3 regions of the Paenibacillus sp. YIM B09110 genome follow, and region 3 is predicted to be linked to each of the others. Evidence: riboswitches for the same ligand, from Rfam matches in the RefSeq annotation. Region 3 holds a riboswitch; each other region holds the start of a gene.
What was found. Region 3 has a riboswitch for cyclic di-GMP ahead of V8F51_RS03085 (methyl-accepting chemotaxis protein). Riboswitches for the same ligand answer to the same signal wherever they lie in the genome.

Region 1 (6,166 bases), on a different contig from region 3:
CAGCTAATCCAATCGTTGCGAGTTTAATGGAAGGCAAGCTAAGGTGGCAGCAACCATCGGATTTGGAGGATGGGTCTCTTGATGATGAGCATCCTAGTAAGTTATTCGTTCCAATTAGTGCGGATTCGTCGCAGCTTGCGGCTATTTCGGCAGCTATGAGTGGACAAAGCTTTGTGCTGCACGGCCCGCCGGGAACGGGGAAATCGCAGACGATTACGAATATGATTGCTGGTGCTTTGGCAAGCGGCAAGCGGGTGTTGTTCGTCGCGGAGAAGATGGCGGCGCTCTCGGTCGTACAGAAAAGGTTGGAAAGTATCGGACTCGGCTCGTTTTGCCTTGAGCTGCATTCCAACAAAAGCACGAAGAAGGCTGTGCTCGATCAGTTTCAAGCGGTAATAGAGAGTCCACGGGTGCAAACGCCGGATGGGTGGAACAATCAAGCGGACCGCCTTGCGAAGCTGCGCCAGGAATTGAACGGCTATTCTTCTGCTTTGCATCACAAATATGCCTTTGGATTTTCTTTATACGAAGCGATAGCTGGATATGAACGAGCCGGTAAAGGAGCAGACCACGTTGTATTTGACCGTCATACGGCGGCAGACTTAACAGCCGAGAAGGTAGATCAGTGGAGAGATCTGGCCGCGCGGTTAAAGGCAGCCAGCGCCCAATGCGGCAATCCAGCGGGTCATGCTTGGAGCGACGCACGCAGCAGCGTCTATTCCCAAGGAATGAAGGAAGACGTCGAACGAACATTAAAGAGTTATATAGCTTTGCAAGAGCCTATAGAGACAGCTCTAGGTAACGCGTTGTTGCAGTTTCGTATGGAGCCGGCAACGCTTCATTATGATAACGTAAGCCGACTTTCTCAGCTTTGTTCTCATATGATGCTAATGCCTGATTTCCAGCCTGCCTTGCTGCAGCTTCCGAATATTAAAGAAGTCAGCGATCGTCTTTTGAAGGTAGCAGAGCAAGGACGTAGAAGAGATCGTATTCGCCAATCTGTTCATGCTGTTTTTGGCCCGGAGATAAGCCGATTGGATGCAGCCTTTACGTTATCGGAATGGATGAAGTCCGAGTTGAAATGGGCGGTTCCTAAGTTTTTCGGACAGAAACGAATTGTTAAATTGCTAGGAACGATGGTCGTGCCGGGGCAAGCAATAATGAAGGAATCCGTGCCGACTTTTTTGGGAGACATCATAAGCTTACAAGAGGAAGAGAGGAAGCTGAAGGAAATTTGGCAATCGGCATCGCAAATTGCAGAAACAGCCGGTTGGAACGATTTATTGGATGATTGGGAGCTGATTGGGTCTTCTGCTAGGTGGGTGACCGAGTTGCATTCCCTATTCGCTTTGTGGTACAGCCAAGAGAATGCGGCTGCAGAGGCTTGCGAACGAATTGGTGAGTATATGGCTCAAGGTAAGTCAAATGTCGATAAGCAGCAAGAGGTCTTTAGCCAAACAATGATTCTTCGGGACAAAGCGATTACCTGCGAAGTTCAACTTCGAGATATGCTGCAATTGGACTGGAATGGGCTTGTTGACGCTGCGGCAGGTACAAGCTGGCATCTATTTATGAAGAAGAAAGCCGAATTGTGGGAGAATCATATTAACGGATTGCGTGATTGGTGCTCTTGGCGGCGTGAGCGCGAGATAGCAGAGGCGGAAGGACTAAGTCCACTTATTCAACCACATGAGCAAGGATCGTTGTTAGAGTCTGAAATGATACTAGCTTTTGAACGCGGTTTATACAAAGCTAGCGCGAATTATATATTTGACCATGATGAGAGACTGGGGGCATTCTCTGGCCAGTTGTTCGAAGACAAAATCAAACGATTCCGTGAAACGGACAATAGGTTCGAGCAGTTAACGAGGCAGGAGATCGCTGCCCGCTTATCTGCGCGAGTGCCACAAATGACGCAGGAAGCGGCGCAAAGTTCGGAAGCCGGAATTTTGCAGCGTGCGATTCGTAGCGGTGGAAGGGCAATGTCTATAAGGAAGCTGATGGATCAAATTCCTAATTTGCTTCCAAGGCTTATGCCATGCATGCTAATGAGTCCCTTATCAGTAGCACAGTATTTGGATCCGAAGAGTGCTCAGTTCGACCTTGTTATTTTTGATGAAGCGTCTCAAGTGCCTACCGCACAAGCGGTAGGGGCATTGGCACGTGGACGTCAAGCCGTTATTGTTGGTGACCCGAAGCAACTGCCGCCTACAAGCTTTTTCTCCAAGTCGTATGATGAAGTTGATGAAGAAAGTCAATTGCTTCAGGACATGGAGAGTATTTTAGATGATTGCTTGGCGCTTGGGATGTACCAGAGGCATCTGTCATGGCATTATCGGAGCAGACATGAGAGCTTGATTGCATTTAGCAATGCACACTATTACGAAAATAAGTTAATGACGTTCCCTTCGCCGGACGAACCGGTATCGAGCGTTTCTTGGAGGCCAACGGGCGGCTATTACGATCGAGGAAGAACAAAACGGAATATGGCTGAGGGTGAGGCTGTAGTCGCAGAAATTATTAACCGTTTGAAAGACTCGTCACTTCGTAATCAAAGCATAGGAGTCGTTACCTTCAGCTCCATTCAGCAATCACTAATAGAGGACTTGCTTGATGATGCGATGAGGAAAGAGCCCGAGTTGGAAGTGTTTCTCTCCCAATTGCCTGAGCCTATTTTTGTGAAAAATCTTGAAAATGTTCAAGGTGACGAACGTGACATTATTTTGTTTTCAATTGGTTATGGCCCGGATGCCGGAGGGAAGGTCAGCCTTAACTTTGGACCGCTTAATAGGCAAGGAGGCTGGCGAAGATTGAACGTCGCCGTCTCACGAGCCCGATATGAAATGATTGTATTCTCGACGCTTCATGCCCATCACCTAAGCGCCAGCCGCACGAGCTCAGAAGGGGTTCTTGGATTAAAGGCTTTTCTGGAGTATGCCGAGAAAGGTAAGAACACACTTCCAGTTGCTGAATCGGCGGCGAAGCTGACGACTTTATCGGACGTTCATCGCAGCCTCTTGCACGAGCTGACTGAACTAGGCTACCAAGCCGATTTGTATGTAGGTGCGTCAGGTTACCGGATAGATGCAGCGATACGGGATAAGCATCTCTCGAATCAATATCGTCTAGGCGTTTTGTTGGATGGACCGATCTATGCAAGTGCAAAGACGGCAAGGGATCGCGATTATTTGCGTATTCAGGTTTTAGAGCAGCTTGGTTGGAGCTTGCACCGTATCTGGATGCCGGATTGGTGGGAGAACCGGGAGGCTGAGCTTCGCAAGATCGAAAGTGCAATGGTAAACGCAGGGAAAGAGGAAAGCAAAATAATTTCCCGAAAAAAAACGAGCGATCGTTTTTTGGTAGCCATGCCCGTTATAGGACAGGCGTCGGGCAATCGTGAAGAGGAACAGACATCTGCTCATCGTGGCATAGAGAACGTTACAGTGTATGAAGTTTGTCAATTAAGCAGAATGGGTATTTCGGATACGGAATCGTTTTTCATTGATTCTAATTCAAAGAAAATTGTAGAGCAATTACAGCAAGTCATTAACGAAGAAGGCCCGATTAGCAGGAGCTTGCTTGCAAAACGTGTATTGCAGGCATGGGGAATATCTCGTATGGGTGCCAGACTGGAGCGACGTTTTGATGAGCTACTATATAGAACTAAGGTCACCCACGAAAAAACAGAGATGGACGGCAACGTATTTTATTGGCCTGAGGGCATGAAGCCCACCGAATATCGCTTATTCCGTAACGCGCAGACAGAGATGCAACGGCGTTTAGCCGAAGATTTGCCTGCTGAAGAGGTTGCAAATGCGGTAAAGGCTGTTCTTATGGCACAAATCAGTTTACCCGAAGAAGACTTAATAAGACAAGTTACGAGGTTGCTTGGTTATGCGAGATCGGGAACTGGATTAAACAAGGCGATCAGAAACGGCATCGCCTGCGCGATTGAACGGAATGATGCAGTAGTCCAAAACGAACGATTGGTGTTAAATCAAATTTAGGATCACAGAAACATGGACCTTCGCCTTATTGAAGGTTCATTTTTCATAGGAATATGCATTCGATGACAGTATGTTGTCAATTACTTATGATTTAACAGGCATATAATTGTTTAGGTAGATACTCTTTTTTTGGATCCAATTCCAAAGTTGTCTGTGATTTGAGGTTTCCTTCGAGAGCAGCATCAGCACTAAAATTTGATTGGCAATATAGGAAAGAGGTATTCGGGAAATCGTCTTGATCCAGCGGATGATCAAGCCTGCAATACCACAGGTGCTGTAGAGGTATAGTCATTTTGGATCGAGTGTAGTGTCCTCTGCCAGCTCGTGTTTGTATTCGGTAAAGAAATGCATTTATACAACATGCTGGAGCCGGGTATGAACCCGGCCTAAGCCTGCTTATTTGCTTTTCATAGGAATATTGCACCAAACATAATTGGTCGACAATATCGGACAAAGGAAGATTGTGACAAAATGATGATTTCTTAAAAAAATTAACAAAATCTATACTTCAAATCTATTGATATCTGAAATGTAAAATAGTAGAATGTTCCTATTCGCTGTAAATGTTTACTAATTGTATCGGTGAACTTTCCTAAAATCACATAACGCAAATCCGTCGAAAGACGAGAGACGCAAAGCTATAGGGACTACTTCTCAAAAAGAAATGTCAGCCAGTTGCAAAAGGTTTAGCAGAGGCATGTCTATGGTCGTCCATAGGCATGCCTCTTTGCTTACAACAAAAAAGAGAGAATATCGAAATAGGAGAGAGTGGAGAGAATGAGCGAGCAAGAGATGGATATCCGGACCTTATTTCCAAGCGACGACGGCAACGAGCGACAACGAGACGATCTTATAGCACTATTCAGGCAAATCGCAGAAGGGGTCGATGCTTTAAAGGATCCCGATTCCGTTAATTTAAAAGGAACAAAAGATAGAGGAGCCACATTCTATCAGGATCTAACGAAGAACAGCCGCATTCCTGTTAGCGGCAGCACGCAAAATGAAGTGAACAGCGAGCTGCTCAAGCTGCTGCATGGTCATCCCTACCATACGAAATACTTTTTGACTAATATTTTGCCCATGGCCAGCATTCCAGGCATCATGGGGATGCTCACCGCTTTTATGGTGAATGGCAATAACTTGTGGGACGTATACGGACCTGCTGGAGCGGAGGCCGAAGTCAGAGTCGTTGCCATGATGTCGGCATTGATTGGTTATGATTCTACGGTAAGTGGCGGGTATACGACTTGGGGCGGGCAAGGGGCCATCTTCACGGGACTGCGGCTAGCCATAAATAAATATGACGCCAAAGCTGCGAAGGCAGGCGTACCTGACAATTTGTTTGCCTTCTGCTCGGAAGCGGCGCATTACAGCCTGTTCAAATCGATGGAAGCAACGGGTCTGGGCAGCAATAATCTGATTAAGATCCGTACGCGAGAAGACAGCTCCATGGATGTTCGGGATCTCGAGGAGAAAATGGAGAGCGTTATTCAAAGCGGAGGCGTACCCGTGTACATCGTGGCAACGACAGCGACGACGGATGCGATGGGCATAGATAATGTTGAGGAAGTCTTGGCTGTGTCAGAGCGACTAGCGAAAAAGCATGGCATCCAAAGACCGCATATCCATGCGGATTCGGCGCTCGGCGGATTTTTTGCCTTCTATAACGATTACGACTTTGAAGGAAATCCTCTTCGATTCGATGCTGAAACGCTATTGGCTCTTCAAGCGATAAGGGAGAGAATGAAGCATTTGGGGTTGGCGGATTCGTTGTGCTTTGACTTCCAGAAGCTCGGTCAAACACCGTACTCCACGAGCTTATTCCTTGTGAAGCAGGCGTCCGATCTGAAGCTGCTTGATTTGGAGCCGGATGAAACGCCGTATGTTGGACATCGGGGATATGGCGATTATCATACGAGCTATACGCTGGAATGCTCCAGAATGGGCAGCTCGATCAGTATTTTAAGCGCGCTAACGGCTTTTGGCATAGAAGGTTATCAGAAGCTGCTCGCCCAATTCGTCGAGGTCAATATCGCGTTCAGGAAGGCGTTGGCCGCTGAAGTACCCGAAGCGGTCATCGTTAATCCGCTAAATCCGGGCATTATCACGTTGTTCCGTTTGTATGCGGATCGCAAAAACGGCTATCACGCGGAATACGA
Region 2 (6,166 bases), on a different contig from region 3:
TAATGGTTACTATTCGGTTAAAACGGATGATATCGAAGCTGTATTTCATTGCTTGGAAGGTACAGAAGCCAGACAAGGATTTAGTCACCAAATCACGGTTAGAGACTTGCAAATGGCGCGTGAGCTGTTAGGTGACGAAGCGTTCAGGTGTTATGTAAGTTATTCCAAGGAGGGTGAGCCGGTAAGCTCATGCATTATATTAAGGACGAGCGCGGAACACGCCTTTGGCTGGATCGCAGGCAGTAAGAGCGAACATCTCACTAAAGGTGTCGTACAGCAACTCCAAGACTTTGCTTTTGATAACCTCAGTGCAAACGGAGTGAAAGAATTTGATTTCTCGGGAGCTAACATTGAATCGGTATCGGAGTCGAAATCGTATTGGAAGGTAGAGCTTAGGCCTTATTACGGTATTAGGCTCCCGGGCTATAAAGACGTAATCCGAGCGGGACGCGACTGGATGGCGCGAAACAAGAAGCAAAAAATAATTACATAATGAGAAGAAAGTTAGATAGCGGCAGAGCCGTGCCTGCATCCTTTGCGAAAGATGCGGGCACGGCTCTGCATTATTCTTCATTTAAATATAGGTATGGCTGCTATTGCTGAATTAGCTCTAAGTTCGAATAATCTTCCTGGGAAACGACTTGCGCCATAATTTGGTGCTTCTTAAGACGGTTGACGACGATGACCGCATCTTCGGAGGTCGAATTCGACAGCAGTATATAGATATCGCCGTTGAATGCAAGGCCAATAAAATCCGACTCGCGCAGCGAATCGTTAACTTGTTTGAGCAGCGGGCTGTCATGAATGATATCCCTTGAAAGTGATACGAGGGCGAAGCTTGCATTGTAATTGCGTTTTGCGTGCTCCCTGGACCGTATAACGGCAAGGAAAACTTCAGGCTTAAGAACAGGCACGCCTTCCAGATAGCGCTCATGCTGACTAAGATATAAGCTGCGGATATTTCGGGATAACGACGAAGCGATCAGCTCGTTATTAATGTTAATATCGTCGAGCGTCGCGCCCGTATTATCCGATTTTTTGGTTAGCGGCTTTAAATCGGCAGTGGATTGCGCGAACCATTCGTACGTGCGGCGAATGCCCGTCTCGAAGCTGAACTTAGGCGACCAACTCAAAGCATTCTTTAATCTGGTGTTGTCGAGTCTTGATCGATAAATGTCGCCTGTACGGGCTTTATGGTTCTTGATGTCGGTTATCGGCTGAATGCTGCCCAATATGTTTACTAAATCATTGACCGATTGCTCCGTATTGGTGGACAAGTTCATGATTCCGCTTTGATCGGAAAGGCTTGCTTGATAGATGACGTCCGCAACATCCTCCACGTATATGAAATCACGCGTTTGTCCGCCGTCCCCGTAAATCACAAGCTCCTTGCCGTCACGCATCCGTTCCATAAAAATAGATACGACTCCGCCCTCTCCAATCGATCCTTGTCGAGGTCCGTACACATTGCTGAATCGGAAGCAAATCGTATCCAATTGGTAGATTTCATTCCACTTTGTGCAATAGTATTCCCCGAGAAGCTTGTTGATTCCGTATGGCGAGACAGGCTGACAAGGCATTTCCTCGTTTAGCGGAATTTGATCATTTAATCCATATACGGCCGCAGAGGAAGCGAAAATGAGCTTTTTGGTTTTATATTTTGCGGCCAGCTGCAAGATGTTGGTTAGTCCCAGGATGTTGGATTTTGTATCCGCGTATGGATTTTCCATCGATGTGACCACATTGATCTGAGCTGCCAAATGAACGACAATATCGACATTATGGTTCTCGAAGATAGATTCGCATACTGTGCTTTCCACATCTGCGATGTATGATATATGGCGGAATTTGCAATTGGATATATGACCGGAGGTCATATTATCTATAATAATGACTTCATGTCCTTCGTTGAAAAACTTCTCCGCAACGAATGAGCCAATAAATCCGTAGCCGCCCGTAATTAACACTTTCACGCTACCACCCCATTTTCCCTTCTGATTTTAGGTGAAGAAGTCCGATCGCGGTTCTTTGGAAACCGGCGTTTTGCTATTATGTACGCTGCTAGAGTATTATTAAAAATTAAGTCTAATAGGTGATAGCAGGGTCTACTTGACTATGATAATTGTTTAGGAAGAGGTTGTAAACAAGTTCTAATTTATGGCTATAAGCCGGTTGAGAAAAAGGTGTCGAATCTTTTTTAAAATTAGGCTATGAATCTAGTAAAACCTATTGCTTTATACCTATTAATCTGGTAATATTTATTTAAATATTAAGAAACTTCATATACTTGATGTGTCGAAAAGGCAAACTGCGTGAAAGCGCAGGACGCAAAGCTATAGGGGCTAAATGGGAAACCACATGCCAGCCAGATTCCGAAAACTTTTCAGGTTCTATTACAGAACTTATGACATGTCATAGGTTCTTTTTCTGTTCATCACACCTGCAATCCCACTAACTTAATATTTGGAAACAGCGATAACGGCAAACCACGTGAAAGCGTGGGACGCAAAACTACAGGGGCTAAATGGGAAACCATATGCCAGCCAGTTCCCGAAATGTTTTCAGGAATGAGATAGGACAATCCTGAATTCTGGGATTGTCCTATCTTATTTTATTCAACGACATGGGGGTAGTGAGAATGGGAATTTTCAGCAAACTAACGAAGAGCATGACGGCGATGGTGCTTGTAACGATTTTGAGCGGCATCGGTTTTTATGGACTATTCATCGAAGAAGCGAACGCTGCTAGTATGATAAATGTTAAGACCTACGGTGCAAAGGGAGACGGCAAGACGGACGATACGTCCTCGATTAAAAAAGCGCTGGCAGAAGGCGCGGCGAAAAAAACGACGGTTTACTTTCCGAAAGGAACGTACCTGGTAAACCCGAAAGATCCGCTCGCTGTAAGCAGCAACGTGAAAGTGCTCGGTGATGGCGCAACTTCGATCATTAAGGCTAGCACAAAAGATTTCGGTTGGGAATTGATGCGTGTATCGGGAAAAGATATTGAGATCAGCAATATTTCACTCGACGGCAACAAACTAGTTAACCGCGTACTTGTTGTAAGCGGAGGCAGTGAGCGCGTTAATGTCAACAAATCGATTGTAGCGAATGCTTCACACAGCACAAAAACAAGCAGCGATTACTTCTCGGGCGTGCTTTCGGGAATTCTTGTATACGGCAATACGAAAGCTATCACAATCGACAGCAATGAAGTGAAAAATATTGTAGCAATCAATCCTACTGGCGGCAGCATGATTGCTAGAGGTATTTACGTAACAACGACATGGGGTAAAAGCGAAGCTGCAGCAGCTAATGTATCTATTACTAATAACTATATACACCACATCGGTCCTGCTGATGACGGCGACGGCATCTACTATGAAGATCCAAACATGGATTCAGGCAAAGGCATTGATACAAACAGCATTATCTCGAATAATAAATTCGACAATAACGCCAAACGCGCTATTAAGATTTATGCACAAGGCCTTACGGTAACAGGAAACCAAATTTTGAACTCGTACCTGCAAAACAATTATTACGCTTCGGGTTCGGATAAAGGGTCGATCGCTCCTGACATGTACTCGGCTATCAGTGTATACGGCAGCAACAACACGATTAAATCAAATACGATTAGCGGTATTGGAAGTTTCTATGCTGCAATCGAGGTAGGCGCTGTTGAGACGGTTAACAACATTGTGGTCAGCAACAATAAAATTACAATGGGGCCGAAGAGCGTTCAAAAAGGCAAAACGGCTATCCGTCTGGGGAACATCAACAAATTCACGATCGACGGCAACGTAATCGAGAATGGCGACAAAGGAATTTGGACTTGGCAAAACGCAGATAACGGTTCTATCACAAACAACAAAATTAAAATGACAAGCGGCGGGGGCATTGATTTAACGACTTACCTTGCGCAGTTTTCCCAAAAAAATATTGTGTGCTCCAATAACACCATTCAAGCTACACAATTCATTGTTAAGCTAGCAAGCAGCAACTTCAACGTACAAGTTCTATAGTACCTTTTCAACTACCAAGACTTCGACAATCAATGTCGAAGTCTTTTTATTGATTGAATTTATTATATAGAAGCAGTTGTGACTCAGAGGTACGGAAAATGTCGTTTCATTTTTATTTACTTGACGAGTTTTGAAGATTATAATACGAATATGCTTTCAGGTTCAGCCAAACAGTTCTGGACTATGTTGGGAATTTAGTGGAAATAGCAAGTAACTCTCTACATAAAGGACTGAGGATTTTTGACTGGACATAAAGGTCAATTTGTCATTTCGCTTGATTTTGAGTTGTTTTGGGGCATAAGGGATCTCTATGATCTAGATTGGTATAATAGGACGTTTGCGAAGGAAAGAGAGTTAATTCCAGAGGTTCTGACTCTATTTGAGAAATATGGCATTCATGCTACTTGGGCGACTGTAGGACTATTATTTTTTGAGTCTAAGGAAGCGATGTTAAATGGTTTACCATCTATTAAACCGGGTTATGTTCAACAAAATCTATCTCCATACCCATATTTAAAAAGTGAACAGGTAGGCTTAGATGAGAAGGTCGATCCTAACCACTATGCATCTTCGCTTATTCATTTGATTCGAAATTCGCCATTTCAGGCGATATCCACACATACCTTTTCACACTATTATTGCAAAGAAGAAGGCCAGACGGAGAAAGAATTTGCTGCAGATATACAGGCAAGCATCCAAATCGCCGAAAAACAAGGTATGACCTTGGAGAGCATTGTATTTCCAAGAAATCAAATTAACGAAACCTATTTGCCAACGCTCAATCGGCTAGGCATTAAGTCATATCGCGGAAATCCAAAGCATTGGATTTACAGACACGGCTATAGCACTAAAGATTCATTGTTTTTGAGAGCTGCTCGGCTGCTGGATACCTATATCAATCTGTCCGGTTATCATTGCTATCGCGCAGATCAAATAATGTCCGAGCTACCCGTAAACCTACCGGCAAGTCATTTTTTTAGGTCTTACTCCCCCAAGCTCCGCGTACTAGAGCCGTTTCGTATTAAGCGAATACTGGATGGAATGACCTATGCAGCGAAGCACAACCAAGTTTATCACCTCTGGTGGCATCCCTATAATTTGGCGAGCAATGCCAATGAGAATATGGATGTATTAAAGAGAATATTAGAACACTACCACAAACTGCAGCACAAGTACGGGATGACAAGTTTGAATATGGAGGAGTTATGTAATCAAGTGTTAAGAAGTGAAGAGGGACGTTCTTCCTATCAATCGCAGCATTAATCCCAAACATGAGGTGAACGAATGGACATTCAGTTTTTGAAAGAAGCGAGTAAACGGTATTTTATTGTTATTCTATTAGTGATAGCTCTCTCTGTTGGAGGAGCCTTTGCGTTAAATGCTTTCGTAAAGCCTACTTATGAGGCGAGTGTAAGCGTAGTTGCAAGCATAGCATCCTCTGGAGATGCAGGTATTTATAATGAGTTTCTAGCAAGCCAGCTATTAACTGGCACTTATAAGGATGCTTTGAAAAGCTATTATATAGCAAACAAAGTGAAAGAAAAGTTGGATAGTAACCTTACTGCAACCGAATTGCTTAATAAGCTGGTAGTGGAGACCAACGTGGATACTCTTGTTATTAAAATTAAAATAAAAGACGATCACGTGAAAGATGCCGTTGCCATTGCCAATGCGTACGGTGAGACGTTCCTATCGGAATCCAAATCAATTATTCAATACGCTAATATAACTTTATTGGATCTGGCGAGCATTGAACAAGCATCTGATCCGGTCAGTCCTAAAAAAGCATTCAATTTAGCGATTTCCTTGTTTATAGGAGTTTTTGTCGGGTTAAGCGTTGCTCTCATGTTGGAAGGGAAGCGGCAAGAACGCAAAAGAAAGCGTGCAGAGAACAGCAGCGTTTAGACGATGATAGTCATTTGTATAGAATGAGTGGACGGAGTGAAGTCGGAAATGATTAATTATGCCATCGTAGGATGCGGCCATATTGCTAATAAGCATATAGAAGCTATCGAGAAAATAGATCAAGCGAGCCTTGTTGCCATATGCGATACGAATCCCGAGAGATTGAACCAATACATGGAGCAGACTGGCGCGGAAGGATATTCGAGCATTGATGAAATGCTGGAACGACAATCAAAT
Region 3 (6,166 bases):
GCCTTTCTCGCCACGCTTCTGCCGCCTATAATAGAGAAGTTAATTAAGGGCAGTGAGGTGAAAGGCTTCTCGCTGCAGGAAATATCAGCGCTGGGTCAGCTAATTGAATATTCGAACCTTTCCATTACTTCTATGCAAAATTGGGTCAAAAGAGACTTTAAGTCGTATTTTGACTGTCCAAAGGCTGGCAAGAAATATTCCCTTAATCAAGCTGCGCTGTTGTTCATTATCGATGATCTGAAGTCGAATCTCGACTTCGAGTCGATTCGCAAGCTGTTTGAAATCGTGCTCGGCAAGCCGGAGGACGAGTCCCACGATCTTGTCGGCCCTATCGAGCTGTATGCCACTTATACGAAGATGTTCGAAGAGCTCGACGCGAATAACGATCAATTGCTCGATATTACGGGCCATCTAAACGGGCAGCCTCATCAGGACCTGCTTACGGAGGAAGTCATACGAGGTGCAGCCAATCGGTTTGCGGACAGGCTGTCGGGATTGACGGACAAGCAGCGGGAAGCGATACGCAATATTTTGCTGGTAGCTGTCATATCGATTCAAACGTCCTATTTTCATACTCTCGCGAGAAGGTACTGCAATGCGACCCTGTTCCTGAATTCTCCATGAAAAAATAGGAAAAAGGGATGTACATGAGAGGAAATCTGTCCTATACTGTAAGCTGATGTAAAAAACAGACAAACTGAAAAAGGCAAACTTGCCGAAAGGCAGGGACGCAAAGTTATGGGCCTAAGGGGCAAGACGCTATGGCTGCCAGACCGCCAGCAGGTTAGATAAGCTTATTTAGCTATCCGCCGACTGGGGCCTGGATAGCTTTTTTGCTATTTTTCGGACAGACAGAGGGAGCGAGAGAACCAGCATGAAGACAGCATCGTGGGCAACAACAGGAAAAGCATGGCTTGGCAAAGCCGTGCAAACAGCAAAGCAAGTACGCTTGAAAAAGTTGAACGGGAAGAAGATTACGACGAGGTTGTTTATCATCTCGGCCATTATTACGCTATTTAACGTAGGTGCCGGGGCATTCATCTACACCCAGAACTTGTCGGTAGCAAATGCGGTAAATGAGTCCGAGAAGCTGTCCGAAGCTGAGCGCAACTACCAAGCGGTGTCGGGCAAGCTGCTGAAGACGATGCTCCGAATGATCGATGCGATCGAGAACGGTACCGAGGAAGAAAGCGCAGTTGCGATCAAGACGGAGCTGGCAACGATCCCTTCGAGCCTAGAGCAGTTGAATAAGCAGTTCGAAGCTATGGATATTAGATATCCAGCTGAAGAGAATGCCCAGAAATATGTGAATCAGATTAAAGTGCTTGATCTCGCCTATACGAATTTGAGTACGACTTCTATTGATGTCAATGCTTTAACGGCCGAAGAGAAATCGTTGCGCGTGTCGGATTTGATCAGTGTCTATACGATCATTATTGATTTCTCCAAAGAAGCAATGGAGAAAAAATTGTCCGAGGATACTCAGGACACGCAGAAGTCGCTTAACAAAAGCGTAGATAGCGCGAATATCATCATTCTAGTGAATATCATCCTATTGGCCGTGCTTCCTGCTGTTATGATCTTCGGCATTACGCGTTCGATTAAGACGGGCTTGTCCGGCATTATGAAACGGATCGAAGCATACAGGAACAATCAATTCACGGAGCTTCCGAAGCTGCAGCGCGCCGATGAATTCGGAGATATCGACGCATCGCTCGCCGACATGGGCAGTAACCTGCGAGAGACGATCAAAGCGACGATTGACGTGAGCGGTACAGTGCTTGGCGTATCGAATCAGATGACGGAGAAGATAAGCAGCAACCGCGATGCTTCCGAGCAAGTCAAAGGCCAGATCGAATTTGGCAAGACTTCGCTGCAGGCCCAGTATGACGACGCATCTTCGATATCGGCGGTAACCGAGCAAATCTCGGCAAGTTCGGAAGAGATCGCCGCGTCCAGCGAATACATAAATGGCGATATGCTAAAAATGAAGCAAGCATCCCTTAACGGCTCCGAGCAGATGGCGGGCGTTGTATTGAAAGTGAATGAGACGGCGCAGCAGTTCGATAAACTGACGGCCGCCTTCGAATCGATGAACGAACGCTACGGCAATGTTGCGAAGTTTCTTGCAGGCATTCAGGATATTAATACACAGACGAACCTATTGTCGCTTAACGCATCAATCGAATCGGCACGCGCCGGCGAGCACGGCCGCGGCTTCGCGGTCGTTGCTGATGAAATTCGCAAGATGTCCGGTCAAACCGACGCGATATCGAAGCAAATTACGAAGGAACTGGCGCTTATTCAAGCGGATGTCGCAGCCAGCGGTCGTACGATAAGCCAATTCTCGGATGTTATTAAGTCTACCCGCGAGACGTCGGAAACGGCTAGCGAGACGTTCCAGGCGATTGAATCGCAGAGCGGCGTGTTATCTGATCAGATGAGTGAAATTTCGACCGCTATCAGTGAGATTACGCAAGGTATGACGCATATCGTTACGGCTGTCGATAAGCTGCTTGAGAAATCGACGGAAGTGAACGGTCAGATGGAAGGAATAAGCGGCCTGTCCGACACGCAGAACGGCATTTCCGACGAGCTGGGAGAGCTGTCGAAACGGTTGACGGAATCATCGGAGGCGCTTAAGGAGCGCGCTTCGGTATTCAAAATATAGGACAGATCAGTCAGGTCAGGGAGTGCAGAGCGATAACCGCTCTGCACTCTTTTTATTTATGGCAGCAATGAGTGTCGGACATCGATCAATATGTCGATAAAGAAGGATAACGTTCAAAAACAGCGAATGATGAACGTATACTTTATATAGGAGCGGAATTGCCTTTGGGCTGGGTTTAACTTACATATTGGAGACAGGTGATACGATGAGCGAAATGAACTTTCAAGTAAATTTACAGGGCATGATTGAACTGCTCTCCAAGCATCTATATTCGAATCCGGGCGTGTTCGTAAGAGAGCTGCTGCAAAATGGCGTCGACGCTATCACAGCTCGCAGGAAGCTTGGGCATCAATTCGAACCGAAAATTTTGTTTGAGCTATACGCTTCGAAAACAATCGCGATTCATGACAACGGCATCGGCTTGACGGAGCCCGAAATTCACCGCTTCCTCTCGCAGATCGGAAGCACGTCTAAGCGCGAGGAGCTCGATGGGGATGACGACTATATCGGCCAGTTCGGAGTCGGCATGCTGTCCTGCTTCGTTGTAAGCGCTGAGATCGTGCTTATTACACGTTCTGCGCTGGAAGGCGATACGCTGGAATGGCGCGGCCGACAAGACGGCACGTATACGATCCGCAAGCTGAAGCGCGAAGCGCCGATCGGCACAACGATTTATTTGACGTGCAAGGAAGACTATGAGGAATATTATGAATGGTATAAATTAGAGCAGCTTCTGTCTCATTACGGCGAGTTTCTGCCGGTGCCGATCAGTTTGTCCGAGGATCGTTTCGAGCGAAATATTAACGGTGCGCTGCCGCCTTGGCAATTGGACGCTCAGCATGCGCTGGAATATGGCGAGGCTCAGCTCGGTCATCGGTTTCTAGAGGCTATTCCGATCAAGTCGCTTATTGGCGAAGCGGAAGGTACTGCCTATATTTTGCCCTATGCTGTGAGTCTGCAAGCAGAGAAGAAGCATAAAGTATATGTGAAACGGATGCTGCTCTCCGATCAGATGAGCCAACTATTGCCGGAATGGGCTTTTTTCGTCACCTGCATCGTGAATGTTGGGGGACTGAAGCCTACCGCATCTCGGGAGTCATTTATTGAGAACGAGCTGTTCTATACCGTTCGAGACGAGCTGGGACAATGTCTGAAGCGCCATCTGATGATGCTGGCTCTGACTGATCCCGATTTGTTCGAGAAAATCGTGAAGATTCATTACGTTTCGTTGAAGGCGTTGGCCGTGGAGGATGATGAGCTGTACCAGCTGTTCATTCGCCACCTCTCGTTCGAGACGCCTTACGGGATGATGCGCATGGGAGATATTTTGCAGCACAGCTCCAATATCGTTGTTTCGTCAACATTGGATGAGTTCCGCCAAGTGGTACGCGTGGCGAAAGCACAGAATGTTATGGTCATCAACGGAGGCTACGTGCATGACTTTGAGCTTGTGCGCAAGCTAGAGGAGTATGACGAGGCGATTCAGGTCGGGGTTCTTGATCCGATTAACTTCTCTAATCTGTTCCAGGATTTAACGGCTCTAGAGTTTAGGTTAGCTTCGCCCTTTCTGGCCCTTGCGGACAAGCTCTTAGAGCGATTCCAATGTCGCAGCGCTGTGAAACGGTTCGAGCCGAAAGAGCTTGCCGTCCTCTATAATACGAATGAAGAATTCAACTTTTTGCGGATGGCGGAGCAGACGAGGAGGGAGTCGAACGAGCTGTTCGAAAGTGTTCTGGACGTTGTCATTCATCAAATCCACGATGTGCCTTATGCAAGGCTTTGCTTTAATTACAATAATCCGATCGTGCAGCAGGCCATTACATGCGGCAATCCGGAGATGCAGAAGCTAAGTATCGAGACGCTGTATACCCAGTCGCTGCTGCTTGGGCATTATCCAATGAGCTCGGAAGAGATGCAGCTCATGAACGAGTCGTTCATGCGTTCTCTCTCCATCGGACTTGGTCGGGCAGGTGACAAGCAGGGATGAAGCAACGGTACGATGAGCTGCAGAGCGAGGCTTGGAGTCTACCTGACGGCAAGCAGAAGGTGACCGTGCTGGAGGAGGCTGTCCGTATTGCCGATCTGTACATGTCGAAGGAAGAAGCTTATCACGCAAGAATGACGTATTCGGAGGCAGCTTTAGTGTCTGGCTTCGAGGAACGCTTCATTGTCTCCTTCGCCTGGTGCTTATCTCAATTCGAGAAACAGCCGGACCTATTCGACAGTCACCAGATCATTTGGCATTACAAGTGGCTGGTCGGCATTATATGGCGGTTTCCGCAATTTGGAGCAGCCCAGATTGAAGACATCTTTGATGATTTTAAAAGAAAATGCCTACAATACGGACACAGCCTGCGACCTTATTATTCGAAAATTCATCTTTATGCGCTAGCTGGCGGGCATGCCGAGCTTGCCCAAACGTATTATGAGCAGTGGAAAAAAGCGCCGTATGACGAAATGTCCGATTGCCGGGCTTGCGAGCAAAATTTAATTGGCTACTTTCACTTGGCATCTGGTCGTTACAAGAGGGGGCTGCAGACATTGAAGCCAATATTAAGCGGCAAGATGTTCTGCCGTTCGATCCCGCAAAATACGTACAGTCATGCCCTCATGCCGCTGCTTGAGACCGATCAGCAGGAAGAGGCGGCCAAGCTTGCACGCAAAAGTTCGCGTATGCTCAAAGGACCCGGCTACTTAGAAGAATACGGCAGACTGATCAGTTATTATTCCGCAACGGACTTGAGCAAAGCGGCTAAACTGTTGGAAAGTACAGCCGAATATGTGTTGAGCAACAAAACAGATTGGAATCGATTCCAATATTTGATCGGAGCGAGAGCGTTCTATTCGCTATGGAATGAGAAGAAGCGGAGAAGGAAGCTGGTTGTTCACAATTCTTTCACAAGCGAATGGGTTGATGCCGAAAGTGAAAGGCTGGCAAGGGCTTTCGATGCTCGCAACGGCAATGGATATTGTCAGGGGCAGCTTGCACAAAAGGTAAATCAAGTTTGGAATCGTCGTACTCACTGATCGGACTGTTGACGACAATCGAATGGTAGTGGTTCAATTGTAATAACGACGGCAGAGAGGGTAATGATTCGATATGTTGAAACAATTTTTGAAAGCTTCACGAATTCGGGTAATTCCGGTCATGCTCATACCAATCGTTATGGGTTCGCTGGCTGCTTATGTATGGGACGGCGTGTTCGATGTATGGCTTTTCTTATTGACCTTGATTGGCGCGGCATGTGCGCATCTGTTCTCCAATATGATCAACGATCTATGGGATTACTACAATGGGACGGATGAGGCGGCTCATGCTAACAAGGATGCCATCTCGACGAACTCCGGTTATTTGACCAATGGCACATGGAGCGTGAAAAAGTTCGCTTTCGTCACTTGGCTGCTGTTCTTTATTGCAGCGGTGTGCGGTATCGTGCTTAGTATTTACAGCGGCTGGGAAGTTATGGTGTTCGCCGTTCTTGGCGCGCTGCTGGC

Region 1: another riboswitch for cyclic di-GMP. It lies ahead of V8F51_RS22265 (pyridoxal phosphate-dependent decarboxylase family protein); the one in region 3 lies ahead of V8F51_RS03085 (methyl-accepting chemotaxis protein).
Region 2: another riboswitch for cyclic di-GMP. It lies ahead of V8F51_RS13375 (glycosyl hydrolase family 28-related protein); the one in region 3 lies ahead of V8F51_RS03085 (methyl-accepting chemotaxis protein).

What each region holds. Positions count from the first base shown of each region.
Region 1 is NZ_JBANSP010000017.1:136,426-142,591, forward strand. It holds gene V8F51_RS22260 (DUF3320 domain-containing protein) at 1-4,007, shown strand, start outside; cyclic di-GMP riboswitch class I at 4,604-4,690, shown strand; gene V8F51_RS22265 (pyridoxal phosphate-dependent decarboxylase family protein) at 4,785-6,166, shown strand, end outside.
Region 2 is NZ_JBANSP010000007.1:235,227-241,392, forward strand. It holds gene V8F51_RS13365 (GNAT family N-acetyltransferase) at 1-493, shown strand, start outside; gene V8F51_RS13370 (NAD-dependent epimerase/dehydratase family protein) at 594-1,973, opposite strand; cyclic di-GMP riboswitch class I at 2,293-2,377, shown strand; cyclic di-GMP riboswitch class I at 2,471-2,555, shown strand; gene V8F51_RS13375 (glycosyl hydrolase family 28-related protein) at 2,639-4,024, shown strand; gene V8F51_RS13380 (polysaccharide deacetylase family protein) at 4,265-5,287, shown strand; gene V8F51_RS13385 (YveK family protein) at 5,309-5,929, shown strand; gene V8F51_RS13390 (Gfo/Idh/MocA family protein) at 5,978-6,166, shown strand, end outside.
Region 3 is NZ_JBANSP010000002.1:186,093-192,258, forward strand. It holds gene V8F51_RS03080 (DUF1836 domain-containing protein) at 1-624, shown strand, start outside; cyclic di-GMP riboswitch class I at 696-781, shown strand; gene V8F51_RS03085 (methyl-accepting chemotaxis protein) at 875-2,671, shown strand; gene V8F51_RS03090 (HSP90 family protein) at 2,877-4,658, shown strand; gene V8F51_RS03095 (hypothetical protein) at 4,655-5,698, shown strand; gene V8F51_RS03100 (prenyltransferase) at 5,772-6,166, shown strand, end outside.